4 regions of the Paenibacillus donghaensis genome follow, and region 1 is predicted to be linked to each of the others. Evidence: riboswitches for the same ligand, from Rfam matches in the RefSeq annotation. Region 1 holds a riboswitch; each other region holds the start of a gene.

The links. Region 1 has a riboswitch for thiamine pyrophosphate ahead of B9T62_RS10140 (ABC transporter ATP-binding protein). Riboswitches for the same ligand answer to the same signal wherever they lie in the genome.
Region 2: linked by a shared signal. The riboswitch ahead of thiC (phosphomethylpyrimidine synthase ThiC) and the one ahead of B9T62_RS10140 (ABC transporter ATP-binding protein) in region 1 are both predicted to bind thiamine pyrophosphate.
Region 3: linked by a shared signal. The riboswitch ahead of B9T62_RS05480 (thiamine phosphate synthase) and the one ahead of B9T62_RS10140 (ABC transporter ATP-binding protein) in region 1 are both predicted to bind thiamine pyrophosphate.
Region 4: linked by a shared signal. The riboswitch ahead of B9T62_RS33955 (ABC transporter substrate-binding protein) and the one ahead of B9T62_RS10140 (ABC transporter ATP-binding protein) in region 1 are both predicted to bind thiamine pyrophosphate.

Annotation. Positions count from the first base shown of each region.
Region 1 is NZ_CP021780.1:2,351,233-2,355,862, forward strand. It holds gene B9T62_RS10130 (ABC transporter substrate-binding protein) at 1-439, opposite strand, end outside; gene B9T62_RS10135 (ABC transporter permease) at 483-1,262, opposite strand; gene B9T62_RS10140 (ABC transporter ATP-binding protein) at 1,243-2,061, opposite strand; TPP riboswitch at 2,148-2,251, opposite strand; gene B9T62_RS10145 (amino acid ABC transporter substrate-binding protein) at 2,519-3,364, shown strand; gene B9T62_RS10150 (amino acid ABC transporter permease) at 3,418-4,086, shown strand; gene B9T62_RS10155 (amino acid ABC transporter ATP-binding protein) at 4,100-4,630, shown strand, end outside.
Region 2 is NZ_CP021780.1:320,279-324,908, reverse strand. It holds gene B9T62_RS01195 (hypothetical protein) at 1-571, shown strand, start outside; gene thiC (phosphomethylpyrimidine synthase ThiC) at 619-2,409, opposite strand; TPP riboswitch at 2,515-2,621, opposite strand; gene B9T62_RS01185 (beta-L-arabinofuranosidase domain-containing protein) at 2,677-4,630, opposite strand, start outside.
Region 3 is NZ_CP021780.1:1,307,995-1,312,624, reverse strand. It holds gene B9T62_RS05490 (thiazole synthase) at 1-564, opposite strand, end outside; gene thiS (sulfur carrier protein ThiS) at 1,024-1,227, opposite strand; gene B9T62_RS05480 (thiamine phosphate synthase) at 1,196-1,858, opposite strand; TPP riboswitch at 1,984-2,085, opposite strand; gene B9T62_RS05475 (SDR family oxidoreductase) at 2,261-3,130, opposite strand; gene B9T62_RS05470 (hypothetical protein) at 3,323-3,709, opposite strand; gene B9T62_RS05465 (response regulator) at 3,763-4,630, opposite strand, start outside.
Region 4 is NZ_CP021780.1:7,496,304-7,500,933, reverse strand. It holds gene B9T62_RS33965 (hypothetical protein) at 1-941, shown strand, start outside; gene B9T62_RS33960 (ATP-binding protein) at 970-2,721, opposite strand; TPP riboswitch at 2,718-2,829, shown strand; gene B9T62_RS33955 (ABC transporter substrate-binding protein) at 3,008-4,072, shown strand; gene B9T62_RS33950 (thiamine-binding protein) at 4,103-4,396, shown strand; gene B9T62_RS33945 (ABC transporter permease) at 4,393-4,630, shown strand, end outside.

The sequences.
Region 1 (4,630 bases):
CCTGTGGCACCATCAGATGGTTCAGCGGATGTCTGACAAGGGCCGCAATCGATTTGACCGGGATCTGCTCGCCGCGCGCCATCAGCACCTGGGGCTGGTAGCTGAGCGCCAGATCCACCTTACCTGCCGCTACCAGCTTCAGCGCATCATTGCTGTCCGCAGGCATCTGGATTTCTACGTCCAGACCAGCATCGGCGAAATAACCCTGCTGCTCGGCGGCATACAAGAAGGAATGTACGGCATTCGGATACCAGTCCAGCATGATCGACAGCTTGTGGGGTTCGCTCTCCGCTGCAGGTGTATTGGCTGCTGCAGGAGTACCTGTGGCTGCTGCGTTATCGCTTCCGCTGTTGCTTCCGCAACTGCTAAGGATCAGCATCAGGCTCAGGAATAACAATATAGTTTTACTAAGATTGCTTTTAGTACGGGTATGACTCATGTTTGGAATCCTCCTGTTTTCGCAGAAACGGATGCCATCTCCCTCAGAGGACGGCAGAGCCGTTTCTTCTTAAAATAACTACTTCAATCCAAGCGACAGCGAGAAACAGCAGGATGCCCATGACCGACAGCAGAATCACCGCCGCAAACATCTCGGCGCTCTGTAAATTGCCCGCCATCCGGCGGCTGAAGTAGCCCAGACCCTCACGGCCGCCCAGCCATTCGCCAATTGTCGCCCCAATGACACAATATACAACCGACAACTTAAGGCCGGAGAAGAAGGCAGGCAGTGCCAGAGGGGCCTGGGTCTTCGCCAGCACCTGCCAGCGGCTCGCGCCCATCGTCAGCAGCAGGTCACTGTAGCCTTTGCCGCTTGAGCGGAGGCCGTCGTAGGTGCTGACCACCACCGGGAAGAACGCGGTCAGGAAGACCACCGCCACCTTGCTCCACAGCGTATAGCCGAACCACATAATGAAGATCGGCGACAAGGCAATCAATGGAATCGTCTGGCTGATGATTAGAAAAGGATAGAGGGCTTTCTCCAGCGGCCGGAACATAAACATTCCCGTGCCCAGCAGGGTACCGCATAGGATTGACAGCAGGAACCCGGTAAGCACCTCCTGCAAGGTGGCGAGCAGATGCACGCCAATCAGCAGCTTCCGGTGTTCCAGCAGGGCCGCTCCAATGGAGGAAGGGGCAGGCAGGATGAACTCCGGGACAGCGCCCAGCCGGACCACTAGCTCCCAAACCGCCAGCACCACCGTGGCCAGCAGTGTGAACGGCCCGTATTTCTGCAGCAGCCCTTTATATGATTTTGCTCTCATACAACCTCCGCTCCAGCTGCGCACGCAATTCAATGAATCGTGGCTCATAGTTCATCGTGTGTGTTCTCGGTCTTGGCAGCTCCACAGTCAGCTCTTCCAGGTCCTTCTCTGGACCAGCAGCCATCAGATAAATCCGGTCGCTGAGCAGCAGCGCCTCCTCCAGGTCGTGGGTGATGAATAGAACCGTCTTGTTCAGGCTCCCCCACAGGTCCAGCAGCCAGCGGTGCAGCTCTCTTTTGGTCAAGGCGTCCAACGCACCGAAGGGTTCATCCAGCAGCATGAGTTCACTGCCGGTTACAAGGGTGCGGATGAAGGCCACGCGCTGGCGCATGCCGCCGGACAGCTCGCGCGGGTAGGCGGCTTCATAGCCGGCTAGTCCGAATTGGCGCAGCATTTCGCTTACCCGGGCGGCGTCTTCCTGTTTGTTGTTCCGGCGGCTTAAGGTGAGTGGCAGCAGGCAATTGTCCAGCGCCGTGCGCCAGGGCAGCAGCAGATCCTGCTGCGGCATATAGGCGACCTTGCCCAGCCGCTGCGGCCCCGGCGTTCCGCCATCCAGAGCGAGTCTGATCTCGCCGCTGCCTGGCTCCAGCAGTCCGGCAATCATGCGGAACAAAGTGCTTTTGCCGCAGCCGCTCGCACCGACCACGGAGATGAATTCTCCGCGCCGCACCTTCATGGAGAGATTGGAGAATACCGGAGTGCGGACAGGTCCGGGAAAGCTGTAGGCCAGATGCTGAATTGATAATAACTCCGTAATACGCAGCCCCTCCTTAGTAGCTTGAATTTCATTCCTTTCCATAAAAACAAGAAAGACCCATCTAGTTCCCGGAGGAATAAATGGGCCAAATCATCCACGCTGCATCTGCCATTGCCATGCAAATCTATGAACATTCTGCTCCACTTCCCTCCGCTGGTATAATCCAGATCAGGTTCCAAGGGTCCGGAGCATCAAGCTCCATCTCAGTCAGGCGACTCCCCTAGTGAATAAACAGGACACTATGAAATTACAATCGGTTATTAATATAGCACAACCTGGAAAGCTGTGGCAATGAATATCAATGAGGGCGGCGCAGACCGTTCACGAATATAGCAGGATAGGGGAAAGAGAACTCCCTGCACATGTGCAGCAGCAGCGTATGTGCAGGGAGTTTTTTTGCGATGACAGCGCGACTGGGGTGAGGAGAAATTATTGCATTTTCCGGGCAAGCTATAGCTCAGTCATTAAGAAAGGGGAATTTGGAATGAAAATACCTGTAATGCGTAAGTTGAGTCTGCTCTTCCTGCTGGCTTTGGCCGTGTCGGGCTGCGGGAATAATACAGCCGATAATTCGGCGGCTGAACCTACGGCAGCACCCAAACCAGGTTCTGCTGCAACCGCGGCACCTCCAGCTGCAGCAGACGACAGTCTGCAAGCCGTCAAATCCAGGGGCAAGCTGCGGATCGGCACCGAGGGCACCTACGCGCCATTCACCTATCACGATACGGACGGTAAGCTGACCGGCTTTGACGTTGAGATTGCCACAGAAGTAGCGAAACGCCTGGGGGTGGAGCCGGAATATTTTGAAACCCAATGGGACGGATTATTTGCCGGGATGGATGCTAAGCGTTTTGATGTGATTTTTAATGAAGTATCGGTTACGGATGAGCGCAAGGTTAAATATGACTTCTCCGAGCCCTATATCGTTTCCAAGGCAGTGCTGATTGTCGGTGAGAATAATGAGGAGATTACGAGCTTCGCTGATCTTAAGGGGAAGAAGTCCGGGCAATCTTTAACCAGCAACTTATCCAAAATAGCAAGTGAAAATGGTGCGGAAATCGTGGCAGTGGATGGTTTCAACCAGGCTATTGACCTGCTGATTTCGGGACGGATCGATGCAACGGTGAATGACGGTTTGTCTTACCTGGATTTGAAGAAGCAGAAGCCGGATGTGAAGATCAAGGTGGTGGATGAAATAGAAGGAGGTTCACAAAGTGCGGCAGCCTTCCTGAAGGGACAAGATGAGCTGGTTCAGGCTGTCAGTGCTGCGATTTCCGATATGAAAAATGACGGCACCTACCTTACTATTTCCGAGAAATATTTCGGAGCCGATGTTTCCAAATAATTTAGGGCCAGGTTTCCGCTGCGGACTAGAGGCCTGCGAAGGATGTCATAACGATGGATGAGCGCAAACTGCAGATTGTAATAGACTCGCTGCTGCCACTGCTGAAAGCCGGGGTGGCTTTTACCCTTCCCCTGACGCTGGTATCTTTTGTGCTGGGCCTGCTGCTGGCGGTATGGACGGCGCTTGTGCGGCTGGCCCCTTGGACGTTTCCCAAGCTGATTGCCCGCTTCTATGTGTGGATCATCCGTGGAACGCCGCTTTTGGTGCAGCTGTTTATTATTTTTTACGGCTTGCCGACATTGGGCATTGTGCTTGATCCATTTCTTGCCGCAACCATTGGATTTACACTTAGTGTGGGCGCTTATTCATCGGAAATTGTGCGTGCCGCCATTCTGTCGATCCCCAAAGGCCAGTGGGAGGCCGCTTTCTCAGTCGGCATGACCCGGTCGCAGGCGCTGCGCCGGATTATTCTGCCGCAGGCCGCACGTGTCTCGGTACCCCCGCTGTCCAACTCGTTCATTAGTCTGGTAAAGGATACCTCACTGGCGGCAACGATTACCTATGTGGAAATGTTCAAAACCGCGCAGCAGATTTCCGCCACCACCTACGAACCGCTGCTGGTGTACTGTGAGGCCGGGGTGTTCTATCTGATGTTCTGTTCGGTACTGTCCGTGCTGCAGATCTATCTGGAGAAACGTCTGGGCCGTTATTCTGCAGGTTAAAGGAGAGATACATTTGATTGAAATCGCTGATTTGCATAAATCCTTCGGCACGCTGCAGGTATTGAAGGGGATTGACCTTAAGCTTGAAGACGGCAAGGTGCTGGTCATTATCGGCCCCTCCGGTTCCGGCAAAACCACACTGCTGCGCTGCTTCAACCTGCTGGAGATTCCTGACCAGGGCACTCTGGCCCTCGGAGATACCGTGATTCATTTCAACGGGCTGGTTACCATTCCCCGTAAAGCACTTCAGGCTGTTCGCCAGCATACGGGAATGGTGTTTCAATCCTATAATTTATTCCCGCATATGACGGCGATTGGTAATATAATGGAAGGACAGGTTACCGTTCAGAAGCGGTCTAGAGATGAAGCGCGTAAGCGTGGACTTCAATTGCTGGCCAAGGTGGGCCTGGCTGACAAAGCGGATTCATATCCGCACCAGCTATCCGGCGGACAGCAGCAGCGGGTGGCCATTGCCCGGGCTATGGCGGTGGAGCCGGAGGTGCTGCTGTTCGATGAACCAACCTCGGCGCTCGACCCCGAGCTG
Region 2 (4,630 bases), 2.0 Mb from region 1:
AGCCGAGCTGAATCATGCATCGATTGCTTTTGACAGTGAACTTTGTGAAGTATACAGCTTCGGCAGAAAAAAAGCCCATAATCCGTTTATCGCCGGGTTCATCCGGGAAGATTTCAATGACCCCTTCTACAGTAATGCAGATTGTTCCATTTATCAGCTGCGGGTATCCAGCGAGCAATATGATACAATGCATAACCACGTTATGGGCATGATGCAGAATCAGGAACGTTACAAATATCATCTGCTTGGGCTGATCGGCGTGCTGCTGAACATCAAAATCAACCGTGAGGACGCTTATTTTTGTTCCCATTTTGTAGCTTCCGTATTTGAAGAAATTGAAGTCCACCATGTGAACAAGCCGGCCTGCTTCGTAACACCGGAGGACTTTGCCCTATCTCTAAACGCCAATAAAATCTACAGCGGCAAGCTTACCTACTATGTACGCAAAACGCAGGGTCGCAAGCTCCGTCCAGCCCTCATACATACGAATACCCCCTCTATTGCACCGCCAGCTTCGGTTGCCTCACGAATGATGAGAGTAATGAAAGAACGGGCCAAGGGAATTGTCTGAGGACACCTCCCTGGCCCGCTACCCGTTCCCTACTTATAATAATGAGGTTACTTATAAATCAGTCCGCCGCCATCTTTGAACTCCGCCGCTTTCTCCCTCATTCCATCGGCAATCGCCAACTCCTCCGGGTCTTGCCCGGTTCCCTCAACCTCCTGCTGCCGCGCCGTATCCCGAATCCCATGCGAAATGCGCATGCTGCAGAACTTGGGTCCGCACATGGAACAGAAGTGCGCCGTCTTGGCTCCTTCCGCCGGGAGCGTCTCATCGTGATATTCCAATGCCCGCTCCGGATCGAGCGCCAGATGGAATTGATCCCGCCAGCGAAACTCGAAACGGGCCTTGGACAACGCGTTATCGCGATCCTGTGCGCCTTGATGCCCTTTGGACAGGTCGGCAGCGTGGGCGGCTATTTTGTAGGTAATGACACCTTCGCGCACATCCTCCCGATTCGGCAAACCCAGATGCTCCTTCGGCGTAACATAACACAGCATCGCCGTTCCGAAGGAAGCGATCATGGCTGCCCCGATGGCTGAGGTGATGTGATCATAACCAGGTGCAATATCAGTAGTCAGAGGACCCAATGTATAAAAAGGGGCGCCATGGCACAGTTCCAGCTGCTTATCCATGTTCTCCTTGATCAGATGCATCGGTACATGCCCCGGGCCTTCCACCATCACCTGCACATCATGCTTCCAAGCCAGCGCCGTCAGCTCCCCCAGAGTCTCCAGCTCAGCAAACTGCGCCTCGTCATTGGCATCGGCAATCGAACCCGGCCGCAGGCCATCACCCAGGGAGAAAGCCACATCATATCTTTTCATAATCTCGCAGATATCCTCGAAATGGGTATACAGAAAGTTCTCCTGATGATGTGCAAGGCACCATGCCGCCATAATCGAACCCCCCCGGGACACAATTCCTGTCATTCGTTCCGCCGTTAACGGGATATAGCGAAGCAGCACTCCGGCATGAATGGTAAAATAGTCCACCCCTTGCTCTGCCTGTTCAATAAGCGTGTCACGGTAAATCTCCCACGTCAGGTTCTCCGCTTTTCCGTTTACTTTCTCAAGCGCCTGATAAATCGGCACCGTACCAATAGGCACGGGGGAATTGCGGATAATCCATTCCCGGGTGGTATGAATATGATTGCCGGTGGAAAGATCCATAATATTATCCGCGCCCCACCGAGTTGCCCATCTCATCTTCTCAACCTCCTCCTCAATCGAGGAGGAGACGGCCGAATTGCCGATATTAGCGTTAATCTTCACCAGGAAATTGCGCCCGATAATCATCGGCTCGCTTTCGGGATGATTAATATTCGCCGGAATAATCGCACGTCCGCTGGCTACCTCAGCCCTGACGAATTCCGGTGTTACGTTCTCGCGAATCGCAATATATTCCATCTCTGCTGTAATGATGCCTTGACGTGCGTAATGCAGCTGGCTGACATTACGTCCTTCCCTTGCTTTTAACGGTTGGCGTCCAGTACATGGAAATACTTCTACCGGTGACTTGCTGGCAGCGATACCGCCGTTATCCTCCGGTCTGATCACTCTTCCCTCATAGGCTTCTGCATCGCCGCGATCCATAATCCAGCACAAGCGGTGTGGCGATAAGCCTTGACGGATATCGCTATAAGCCTCGCTATCAGTATAAGCACCGCTTGTATCGTAGACTCGAAGCGGCGCATTGTCTTCTTCTCCGGCCATTCCTGTGGTTCTGCTCAGACTGATTTCACGCATCGGAACCCGAATATCCGGCCGCGAGCCCTCCACATAGACCTTCTGGCTTCCCGGAAAAGCAGACAGATTCACATTACCCTCATTTGTTGTACTTGGCATTCTATTTCCTCCTAATGGAATGGTTATAAATAAGAATGCGCAGCAAAAAGCCGCTCCACAATGGAGCGGCTTGATTAAAGAACAGCAAATAATAGCTATGCTCAAAAAAGTCCGACTCCACTTTCCTACGCTGGTATAATCCAGATCAGGTTCAAGGGTCCGGAAATGCACTTTTCCCGTCTCAGCCTATTCAGGCTCCCCTAGTGGGTATCTTATTTATTTAGTTATAAGCTACATGCATTGGGTTCTTTTGTCAAACAAATATAATCAGCGGGCAAGTTTGAAGTACACATGATAACGTTCATCTTGAATTAGATACAGGGGAACAAACTCGACAACATCCAGAATAAACGTCAAAGGGTTGTCCTTTTGTTGAATGACTTGTTCCAGAAGTTCTTGTTCACTGTAGCTCCAGGAGAGATAATCCTGTTCCCCGCTTATTGCCGCCAGGACATACGGTCCATAAGCGAGACTTTTAAGGGTGTGGTCATCGGAGACGCCAACCAATCTCAAAGAGCAGGGCAGCATCAGCTCGATTTCATCCTTTTTCCATACTTTACGCAGCTTTAAATATCCGTGTTCATACTCCAGATCGCGGCAAGGCTCTCCGTTAATCTTTACTTGAACGGGCCCTGATACCCAATCGGGAATTCTGAACATAAGGGTCGTCTCGGGACCGCCCTCGATATAAAAGTGGACCGTCTCCAAGCCGTCCCGGTCCCGGTTCTGCACCAGGCTGAGTCCCTGCTCGCTCCAATCCAGTCGAGAGGGAATATACAAGTTCACATACAGTCTGTCTTCATCATGAAAATAGATGGCTTCCTGGTATTTAAAATGATTTTCCAGACCGGTTCCATGACAGCAGGTATTTTCATGCGTATCGAATTTCTTGATAGATCCGGGCGCCAGTGGCATAAAGTAGGTGCTGCCACCCTCCGCTTTTCGGCTATTCTCTGAGGCAAGAATATGGTTATAAAGCGCCTTCTCATAATAGTCCATATACGTTTTGCGCGGATTAAACTGAAAAAGCTCCTTGGTCAACTTCAACATATTATAGCTCGCACAGGTTTCCGCCGTTTTATCGGTGAGAAAGCCGGCAATGGCGTCCGGCTCTCTGAACATTTCCGTCTCTCCGGTGCCTCCGATGGAATAACTATGACTTTGTGTCACCATCGTCCAGAAGTTCTCTGCGATATTGAAATAAGCCTTGTCCCCCGCAACCTCAAACAGCTTCAAGGCTCCAATCACCTGTGGAATGTGCTGGTTGGCATGCATATTTCCCAGAGTGTCTATATTCTCCTTCATCGGAAGGAACAGCTTCTCATTGTCAAAATATTTCGCTGTCATCAAATAATGTTCATTGCCGGTGATCGCATATAACTTAGCCAATACCTCATTCATACCCCCAAATTCCCCGGCAATATAAAGTGACCACATTTTATGCAACTGCTCTCTTGGAAGCCGGCTTAGTCGGTTGTGGAGCCAATGGCCCAGTTTATCGCATATATCCAAAGCTTCGCTCTGGTCCGCCAATTCGTAACAATCCAGCAGACCGGCCATAATCTTGTGTAGCGTATAGTAAGGAGCCCATATATCCGGATAAGTGGTGTACTGCTCCAGCAGATTAAACTGTTCTTCCGAATACGCGCTCAGGAAACCCTGGCCATAGCCCGCCTGTTCAGACAGGGCTGTCTGACATTTGCCCAATTCTGTAACCATGTATTGAATTTTGCCCAGCAGCACGGAATCTCCCGTGGCATTATAAGCAAGAGCCAGTGAAGAAAGATAATGTCCAGTGGTATGTCCCTTCAGATTGCATTCCGGAGCGTCCCATCCCGTCATTGGCTGTGCCCCTTTAGTATCCCCGGTGGCCGCCGCTCTGAAATTATACAGCATCTGGTCATCATCCATCGACCGCACAAACTGCAGAAAACGGTGCATAGCCGCTCCAAATTCACTTTTACTTTCCAAGCTTACCTTTTGACCCTGAAATTCCTGTAGCCGCTTGACGTGATCGCCTGTTTCCTGAGCCTTATCCACCACTTGAATGGTGACTAAAGCCTTCAAGGGACTTCCTTCTACTGTACCGTGGATCGAAAAAAATCCAGGTTGCCGATAAGCCTCCTCTTTCACCGGGTCCCAGGAAACCGGGCTTACCGTATAACTTCCGGTATCATTTTTTACAATGACGACGGTTGGCAGTTCCGGCTGTTCCCCAACG
Region 3 (4,630 bases), 1.0 Mb from region 1:
CCTGCCGATACCGGCATCCACAATAATCGGCAACTTCACTTCCTCTATGAGGATGCGGAGCAGCTCTTTGGTGCGCAGGCCGCGGTTCGAGCCGATCGGCGAGCCCAGCGGCATGACTGCCGCCGCCCCGGCATCCCGCAGCCGCAAGGCTGCCGACAGATCAGGGCTCATATACGGCAGCACAACGAAACCTTCGGCTGCCAGAATCTCCGTCGCCTTGATCGTCTCCAGATTGTCCGGCAGCAGATATTTCTGGTCATTGATCACTTCGATCTTCACCCAGTTTCCCAGCCCACCTGCTCTGGCCAGTCTGGCGATGCGCACCGCCTCCTCCGCCGTGCGGGCGCCGGAGGTATTGGGAAGCAGCGTCATATGGTCCGGAATATGGCTGACGATGTTCTCTTCGTCCGCCCCGGGGTCCACCCGGCGCAGGGCTACCGTAATGACCTGCGAGCCTGAGCGCGCAACCACCTCGGGAATGAGGGTATTGCGGCTGTATTTGCCGGTTCCGATGAACAGCCGGCTGCTTAAAGAGGTGTTTCCTATCACCAAAGGATCTTGCATAAACTCCGCCTCCTGGATACTTTTTAGATATAATTCCGTTGCTGGTTACTGGTTAAGATATTAACGAGGATGGCTAAGCATTTGTCTGGAACATTGAGCGCAGCATTAGATGTGAGAGTAGTATCTGCCCCAGGCTCTGCCAAGGATTTATAATGTGTCCTCGAACGTTTGGAGTAAATTAGATGCGAAACTGCAACTAAATTCAGCCGAAACATCCATTAGCAGGCGAATAAGTGCAAATCTGCAACTAATTTCGAGTAAATCAATCCTGGAACGCTCAAACCTCCAAAATAGATGCGTATTCGCACTTATTTCCTCCAAAATAAGAAAAAATCGCAAATTAGATGCAGTTTCGCAACTAAATTAAAGATCCCGAGAGATGAGCAGAAAAATTGTTATGTCCTCTGCCTCTTGCGTTGACATGTCCGACAGCCCCATGTCTCAGTCTCAGCCTCAGCTTCAGCCGCCGCCGACAAAATGCACCAGCTCAATCCGGTCCCCTTCGGCAAGCGCGGTGTCTTGATACGCCTCCTTGCTGACAATTTCGCCGTTAAGCTCCACGATCAGCAGCCGCTTGGCCCAGTCGGGCATAGCTACCAGATCCGCTACCGTCCGGCAGCTGTCGGAATATTCAACGGATCGTCCGTTGATGCGCAGCTTCATCCTGTACACCTCCTTCACCTGCTTGCGGAGCCTGAACCGCAGCATAATAAGCTTCGGCCGCAGCCACCGGATCAGCAGCGCTGCAGATGCCGGACATCACTGCGATTCCCGCCGCACCCGCTGCGAGGATCTGCCCGGCATGCTCCGGCCGGATGCCGCCAATGGCAATCAGCGGAATCCGGCAGCAGCCCACGGCTTCTGCCAGCTCTGCCAGCCCGCGCTCACGTTGCCCCGGCTTGCTGCCTGTGGGGAATACATGGCCGAACAGGCAGTAATCGGCCCCTTGCCGGGCAGCTTCAGCCGCCTCCGCCGGAGAGTGCACCGACCGGCCCAGCCGAAGATACGGCGCGAGCGGCCGGGCAGCGGCCGGACCCAGACTATGCCAGGCCAATTGAACCCCTGCCGCGCCTGCGGCCAGGGCCACATCCAGCCGGTCGTTAATGACCAGCTTGGATGCCGGAACCCCCACATGCTGGAGCTGCTCGGCGGCAGCCAGCAGCTCCAGGGCGGACCACTGCTTCTCCCGCAGATGGATATAATCCAGTAAGGGATGGACCGCAGCAGCCATTTCTATAAATGGAGCCACTGCCCGCTTCCCGTCAGAAATCAGATGCAGTTCTTTACGCGCCATGCGCCGCCTCCTTTACTTTCATAACCCGCTGCAGCCCGTGATCTGAAACGCAAAAAAGCCGCCTCCAACAACGGAAGGCAGCAGAAAAGCTGTAGAAGAATAAGGCGCATGATGGCCCGCTTACAGTCATTCGTACTTCACTTCCCTACGCTGGTATAAACCAGATCAGGTTCAAAGGGTCCGAACATTATGTTCATCTCAGCCTTGCGGCCCCCCTAGCGATAGCTATGAACTTGTCAATTTCACTATAAATACTAACACAATATTCCTGAAGAAGCATTGTAAAATAATAAATTGCGCAAATCGCAGGTGCACGCCCTCCTAGACCCTCCGCAGAATGCCAAAAACTGCAGCCCGCGAAACGGACTGCAGCTTAGAAAGATGACGATAGGATCGTAGGCCTTAACCGTTGATAATCTCGCCGCCGTTGACATGGATAACCTGTCCGGTCACATAGCTGGAATCGTCGGAGGCCAAGTAGACATAGGCCGGTGCCAGTTCCTCCGGCTGCCCTGGACGTTTCATCGGCTGGGTACCGCCAAATTCGCTGACCTTCTTGGCATCGAAGGTAGATGGAATCAGCGGCGTCCAGATTGGGCCGGGGGCTACGGCGTTGACACGAATGCCTTGTTCAGCCAGATTCGTGGACAAGGAGCGTGTGAAGCTGAGAATTGCACCCTTGGTCGAAGCGTAATCCAGCAGCTGCGGGTTGCCTCGGTAGGCTGTAATGGAGGTCGTGTTGATGATGTTAGAGCCTTCCCGCAGATGCGGCATAGCCGCCTTCGTCAGATAGAACATCGAGAAAATATTGGTGCGGAACGTCCGCTCCAGCTGCTCGGCTGTAATATCCTCTATCTTGTCCTGCGGATGCTGCTCGGCAGCATTGTTGATCAGGATGTCCAGCTTGCCAAGCTCCTTGATGGTCTGGTTGATCAGATCCTGGCAGAAGGCCTCAACTCCGATATCGCCAGGGATCAGGACGCATTTGCGGCCCTCCTGCTCCACCTGACGTTTCGTTTCCTCGGCATCGGAATGCTCGTTCAGGTAGGAGATCACCACGTCTGCGCCTTCCTTCGCGAACAGCACGGCGACCGAGCGGCCAATGCCGCTGTCCCCGCCGGTGATTAGCGCGGCTTTGCCCAGCAATTTGCCGGCGGCTTTATAATTGGTCGGCTCGTATTTCGGACGCGGCTTCATTTCACTTTCGATTCCCGGCTGGCGGTTCTGCACCTGCGGGGGCATAGTTTGCTGTGTTTGGGTACTGTCTGACATCATCCATTCTCCTTTCGCAATGCAAGTGGGATAGTTAGATTACTTCCTGTGTAATAGGATGGCAGAAGTAACAGGGTTTATGCACGGCTTGCAACTCAAACCGCTTTACGCCTATTACTTACCCGCTCACACAGACGTCAAACAGTCCGCCAACAGTCCGCCAGACTACTGCCACACGCCCGGCCTGCGAACCTAACGCACCGGAGCAAGCAGGAATAATCGCGGGTCAGCCCCTTGCCGGTAATCATGGCTGAAGGCCGGATCTGCCAGATCAAGACCCGATTCAGACGTAGTGCCAGCTGACAAGGCCAGCGGAACTCGGGCGCTCAGCAGCGAGGTGCGGCGGTAGAGGGGCTGAAAGGGGGAATCCAAGGTAAGCACATGGCCGCGAAACTCCCAGTCCACCAGATTGCGCGAACGGTAGCAGGAGACTCTTACCCTTTCACGCCGGTCCTCTCCCAGCCAGTAGTACCAGCCGGATACTTCAAGCATACCTCCCCCATGCGCATGAATCGGCTGTCCGTCCGCATCGGTCCAAGGCCCTTCGTTATCAATCATGGCTTGTTGCTGAAGTTTCATTGTCCTGTCCTCTCCTCTAACTTGAATTAGACTTCCACTGCCAGGAGGAACCTTTAGCTATGGGCATCACGGTATTCCTGCGGTGGCATGCCGTAATATTTCTTGAATACTCTGATAAAATAGGGGACATGCTGGTAACCGACCAGCTCGGCAACCTCGTATACCTTTTTGCGGCTGTGTTTAATCTGAAAGGCAGCCTTCTCCATCCGTTGCCTTAATACATAATCACTGAGGCTCTCGCCCATCACGTTCTTGTAGAGCTGCGACACATAGACCGGATGGAGAAAAACCTCCTGGGCAATGGCCTGCAGTGAAACATCATTATGCAGATGCTGTTCAATGTAGCTGTGTATCCGGCGGATCATCACATGATGGGCATGCCGGGTTTCCCCTTCCAGCTCGGCCTGCACCAGATCCACCAGCTCCAGAATCCGCGCCTGCATCTGTCCGATGGAATGAAAGGAATCGAAGGCCAGCAGATTTCGGTCTCCGGTAACCAGATCAAACAGGCCATACCCGCTCTTGTGGGCGATATACGCGAGCGCCCCGGCAATCGCCCAATAGGCCTCCAGCGCATGCTGCCCCGAGCCGACGAACCGTTCCGCAAGCTCTGCCAGAATCCGGCCAATCTTGCTTCGGAAGTCATCCCAGCGGCCCGCTTCGAGCAGATCGGTCAAGACAGGTGGCTCATACAGATGATACATCGCCTGGATGGGCCGGGCTAAGGCGTCCTCCTGCGGCTGAATGAGCAGGAACCCGCCGCCGATGTGCCGCCGGAAAGCCAGCATCCCTTCCTCGTACATATCCGCCAGATGGGCCGGGAATTCTCCCCAGGCTCCGCCGAAGACCGAGATATTGCCCTTCATCGTTGCCTGTATGAAGTTCTGGATCACTCCGGCAAGCCGCTCCAGTATCTCTGTG
Region 4 (4,630 bases), 3.4 Mb from region 1:
GCTTTGATCAGATTGAAGACTTCGTCTTCAAACATCTGGCAAGCGGTCTGGAGGATTATATGGACCAGGCAGAGCTGAACGGGGCATACTTTGAGACGCTGCCTTTTTTTGTGGATGAAAGAATGCAGGTTCAGGCCTTCTACGGGTTCAAGCCGCAGGAGGATAGGGAAGCAATCAGCAGCGAGCTGCGCTACCGTGCTTCCCAACTGGACGGCCTGAATCTGAGAGGCGATCCTTATACAAGTGCCAGCGACCCTGAATATATTGAGCAATATTGTCAGGAGCACTGCTACAGCCGCTGGGGACCGGATACCTATTACATGACCAATGAGCAGACCTTCTGCTGCCTCAGCCAAGCCGAACCACAGATCGCGGTCAAGCTGGCCAATCAAATGTACGGTGAATATTATTACGGGCTGCTGCTAAGCCTTTTCCACAAAATCGTACTGCTCAAGCTGGCCAATATACATTCCCGGCTGCGCATCAACCATGATGTAGATGAAATTGAGAATCTGATCTTCTCGATCAATAAGTTCTCGGCCAAATTCTATTTCCTGGAGCTGATCTCCCAGTCGCAGGGACGGGAGATCTTCTTCCAGTTGCGTAAAGTGTACGGAAATGACGCCCTCTTCGGAGAAGTGAAGCAGACCTTGAACGACCTGTTCCAATACCAAGACAAATACCAGGCCAAACGCAGGGATACACTGCTGATGATCCTAACCGTATTTACCGTGGTAAGCGGAATCTATGGCATGAACCAGGTGATCGAGGACCTGAAGAGTCCGATTGACTGGAGCAAACTGCTGGAATATTCGCCGTTTGAATACTTGGCCTTATTCCTGACCTTCAGCGGGATTATGGTCAGCCTGGTGCTGACGGTTAGGGAGCTGTGGACGGGAGTCAAGAACCGACGGCGCAGGAAATTCAAATATCACGACTGAGAGGGAGTACAGCTTATGATCCCATCGTTCAAACCAGCTTATCCAGCTCCTTGCAGGCTTCCTCATGAGCCGGGGCAAGCTGGGGCAGAACCGCTGCCGCCGCAGCCAGATCACCGGCTCTGGCGGCATGCTCAATCCGTTCACACAAGGACGCCAAATATTGTGCCCCGATGCCCAGACTGCCTGACTTGATGCTATGGGCAGTGCCCTCGCTGGCAAGAGCATCCATGTTGCCGATGGCTTCCTCCAGTGCGGTGATTCTTGCCAGGGTATCGGTCTTGAACATCTCCAGCAACATGCGCAGCAGCCCCTGCTCCCCGTCTTCATCCAGTTCAAGGATGCCGCTAAGGGTCTCTTCATACAGGACAGGAGCGCGCGGCTTGCTCTTGAAACATTGATCCAGCAGCTGTTTAAGCTTGTCCAGTCCCACCGGCTTTAGCGCCCAGCCGTCCATTCCGGCCCGCCGGGAACTTTCCTCATCTGCGGAAGAACCGTCACCTGTAACCGCAATGATTGGCACCCGGAGCCGTCCTTCGGACTGTTCCAGCAAGCGGATTCTCTCAGCAGCTTCGGGACCGTTCAGTCCCGGCAGCCGGCTATCCATCAGTATCAGACCGTAAGTCCCCTGCCGCCAAGCCTCCACAGCCTCCAGACCACTGCGTACAATGTGAATATCGGTAATTCCCAGCTTCTGCAGCTGCAGCTGGAGCAGCGCGCTATTCAGGTGATGATCTTCCGCAATCAGTATCGGCAGGGGGCTGTATTCCGCTGCAGAAACGTTATTCTCCGTCTCCTGCAGATTTCTCTCAGCCGCAGATACCTTCTCCAGCAACAATTCGAACCAGAAGCATGAGCCTTGCCCCAACTCGCTGTCTACCGTGATCTGACCACCCATCAACTCCACCATCGTCTTGCAGATGGACAAGCCTAGACCCGTCCCTTCCGAAGTACTGTCCGACTCGTACTGAATCTGCGAGTAGGGCTTGAACAGTCCCTGGGTGGCCTCGACGGAAATACCAATTCCCGTATCCATGACTTCAAAACGGAGCCGCTGACTTGCGGGTTGATCCTCTATAAGTCTTACCCTGAGCTCTACCGTGCCGTCACGTGTGAATTTAATTGCATTACCGAGCAGATTAATCAATACCTGCTGGATCTTCGTGGCATCTCCCTTCAGTTCGGTCTCAATTTGCCCATCTACCCGGCAGTACAAAGCATTGCCCTGCTTCCGGACAGAGGGTAACAGAAGCTGCTGCACATGCTCCAGCAACGTACCGATCTGGACAGGCGTTTGCTCCAGCCTCATCTTGCCGGCTTCAATCTTGGAGACATCCAGCAGATTATTAATCTTCCGCAGCAAATATTGTGTCGATTCCTGAATCACCTCCACCAGCTGCCGCTGCTCAGAGGTAGCCTCGGAAGCCTCCAACAGTTCTGCCATTCCAATAATCCCGTTCATTGGCGTTCTGATCTCATGGCTGACCATAGCCAGAAACAGACTTTTGGCCTTGTTAGCCCGCTCCGCCTCTTCTTTGAGCGCCTGCAGCTCTGCATTGCTCTTAGCCAGCAGCCGGTGCATACTGATCAATTCATTGTTCATCGCAGAGAATTCGGCCAGCGCATGCCCCTCACGCTCCTGACCGAGTATAATCTGGATGGGAACACTTCGACAAAACTCGCCGGGAATTTGAGGGTGATTTAAATTAGGCCAATCTGCTGGACAAGCCGGTGGCTGGCGGCTATAATACAGCGTAAGAACGCAGAATACCCGATAACCCATAGAACCAGGGGTGCTGGAATTGGCCGGCTGAGATTGTATCCCGTAGAGATACTGACCCTTACACCTGATCTGGATAATGCCAGCGTAGGAATCGCCATTTAGTTCTGGTCCTCTGACCTTTACTATTCATGCGCTAAACCAGCGCCCCGGAGATCCGGGGCGCTTTTTGTATCGGCAGAAACTCAGTTTCACTGCAAAACTTCCGTCCGGTGGACAGTCACTAGAACGATTGCGGAAATATGCGAATAGGGTTTATATGGGTAATACTAAAGGAGAGAAGAAACAGATGGGAGTCAAAAAATCATTACTGTTATGCCTAGCCTGTCTGCTGGTCATCGCCATTGCGGGATGCGGCAGTAATAACGGGAATTCGGCCAGCCCAACCGGGAGCGCCGCACCGGAAGCCAGCCCTGAATCAGGCGCTGCGGCTACAGAAGCGCCGAAGGAGCTGACACCGGTCAAGATTGCTCTGGACTGGACGCCCAACACGAATCACACCGGCCTCTATGCAGCCAAAGAGCTGGGATACTACGCGGAAGAAGGATTGGATGTAGAGATTGTGCAGCCGGGCGCGGCAGGCGCAGACACCATGGTGACCTCGGGCGAAGCCGCTTTCGGCATCGGCGCCCAGGAGAGTCTGACCCTCGCCCGCCTTCAGGGCGTGCCGCTGGTCTCGATTGCCGCCATCATTCAGCATAATACTTCAGGATTTGCCGCACCGCAGGACCGCAATATCAAGTCTCCCAAGGACTTCGAAGGCAAAACCTATGGCGGCTGGGGTTCCCCTGCCGAAGAAGCGGCCATGAAGGCGATCATGGACCCGGAAGGCGGCGACGTCAAGAAGGTGAAGCTGATCAATATCGGCGAAGCTGACTACTTCACCGCCGTGAAGCGTGATATTGACTTCGCCTGGATCTTCTACGCCTGGACCGGGATTGAAGCCGAGCTGCGCGGTGAGCCGGTCGATATGCTCTACCTGAAGGATTATGCGCCGCAGCTGGATTACTATACTCCGGTGCTGACCACCAGCGAGAAGCAGATTGCCGAGAATCCGGAGCTGGTGAAGGCATTCCTGAAGGCTACCTCCAAAGGCTATCAATATGCGATTGACCAGCCGGAGGAAGCTGCCGCGCTGCTCAGCAAGGCTGTGCCGGACTTGGACGCCGAGCTGGTGCTCGCCAGCCAGAAATGGCTGAGCCCGAAATACCAGGACGATGCGCCGCGTTGGGGCGAGCAGAAGGCCGAGGTCTGGCAGAATTACGCCGACTGGATGTATGGTCTGAAGCTGCTGGATAAGCCTCTGGACGCTACAAGTACGTTTACGAATGATTTTCTGCCGGAAGGCAAGTAACATTCCCACACTCAGAGAGGATTGATAATTATGGCAAACACACTGCTCAGTATTCAGGTCATTCCGAAGACGCCAAACGGCGAGGATTCCATCCCCTATGTGGATACAGCGATTGAGGTTATTCAGAAATCGGGCGTCAAACACCAGGTCAATCCACTGGAAACCACGATGGAAGGCGAGCTCACCGAGCTGCTTGAAGTGGTACGCCAAATGCACGAGGCTCTGATTGAATCCGGCAGCCCCAGCGTGATTTCGCAGATCAAGATCGCCCATAATCCGACTGGCATCAGCATGGACAAGCTGACGGAGAAATACCGGCCGTGAGATCGTATTGGAAGCTGATATGGCCGCCCTTTGTGGCGGTCATCTTCTTTTTGGCCGTGTGGCAGCTGGCAGTAAGCTGGTTTCAGGTCGAGCAGTGGATTCTGCCCAGTCCGGGAGCCATTCTTCGTGAAGCTACCGGCAATGCGGCAGGTCTGTGGGATCACACGCTGGCTACGCTGCGTCTGACTCTGATCGGATTCCCGATCGGAACCGGCGTCGGCCTGCTTGTCGCCT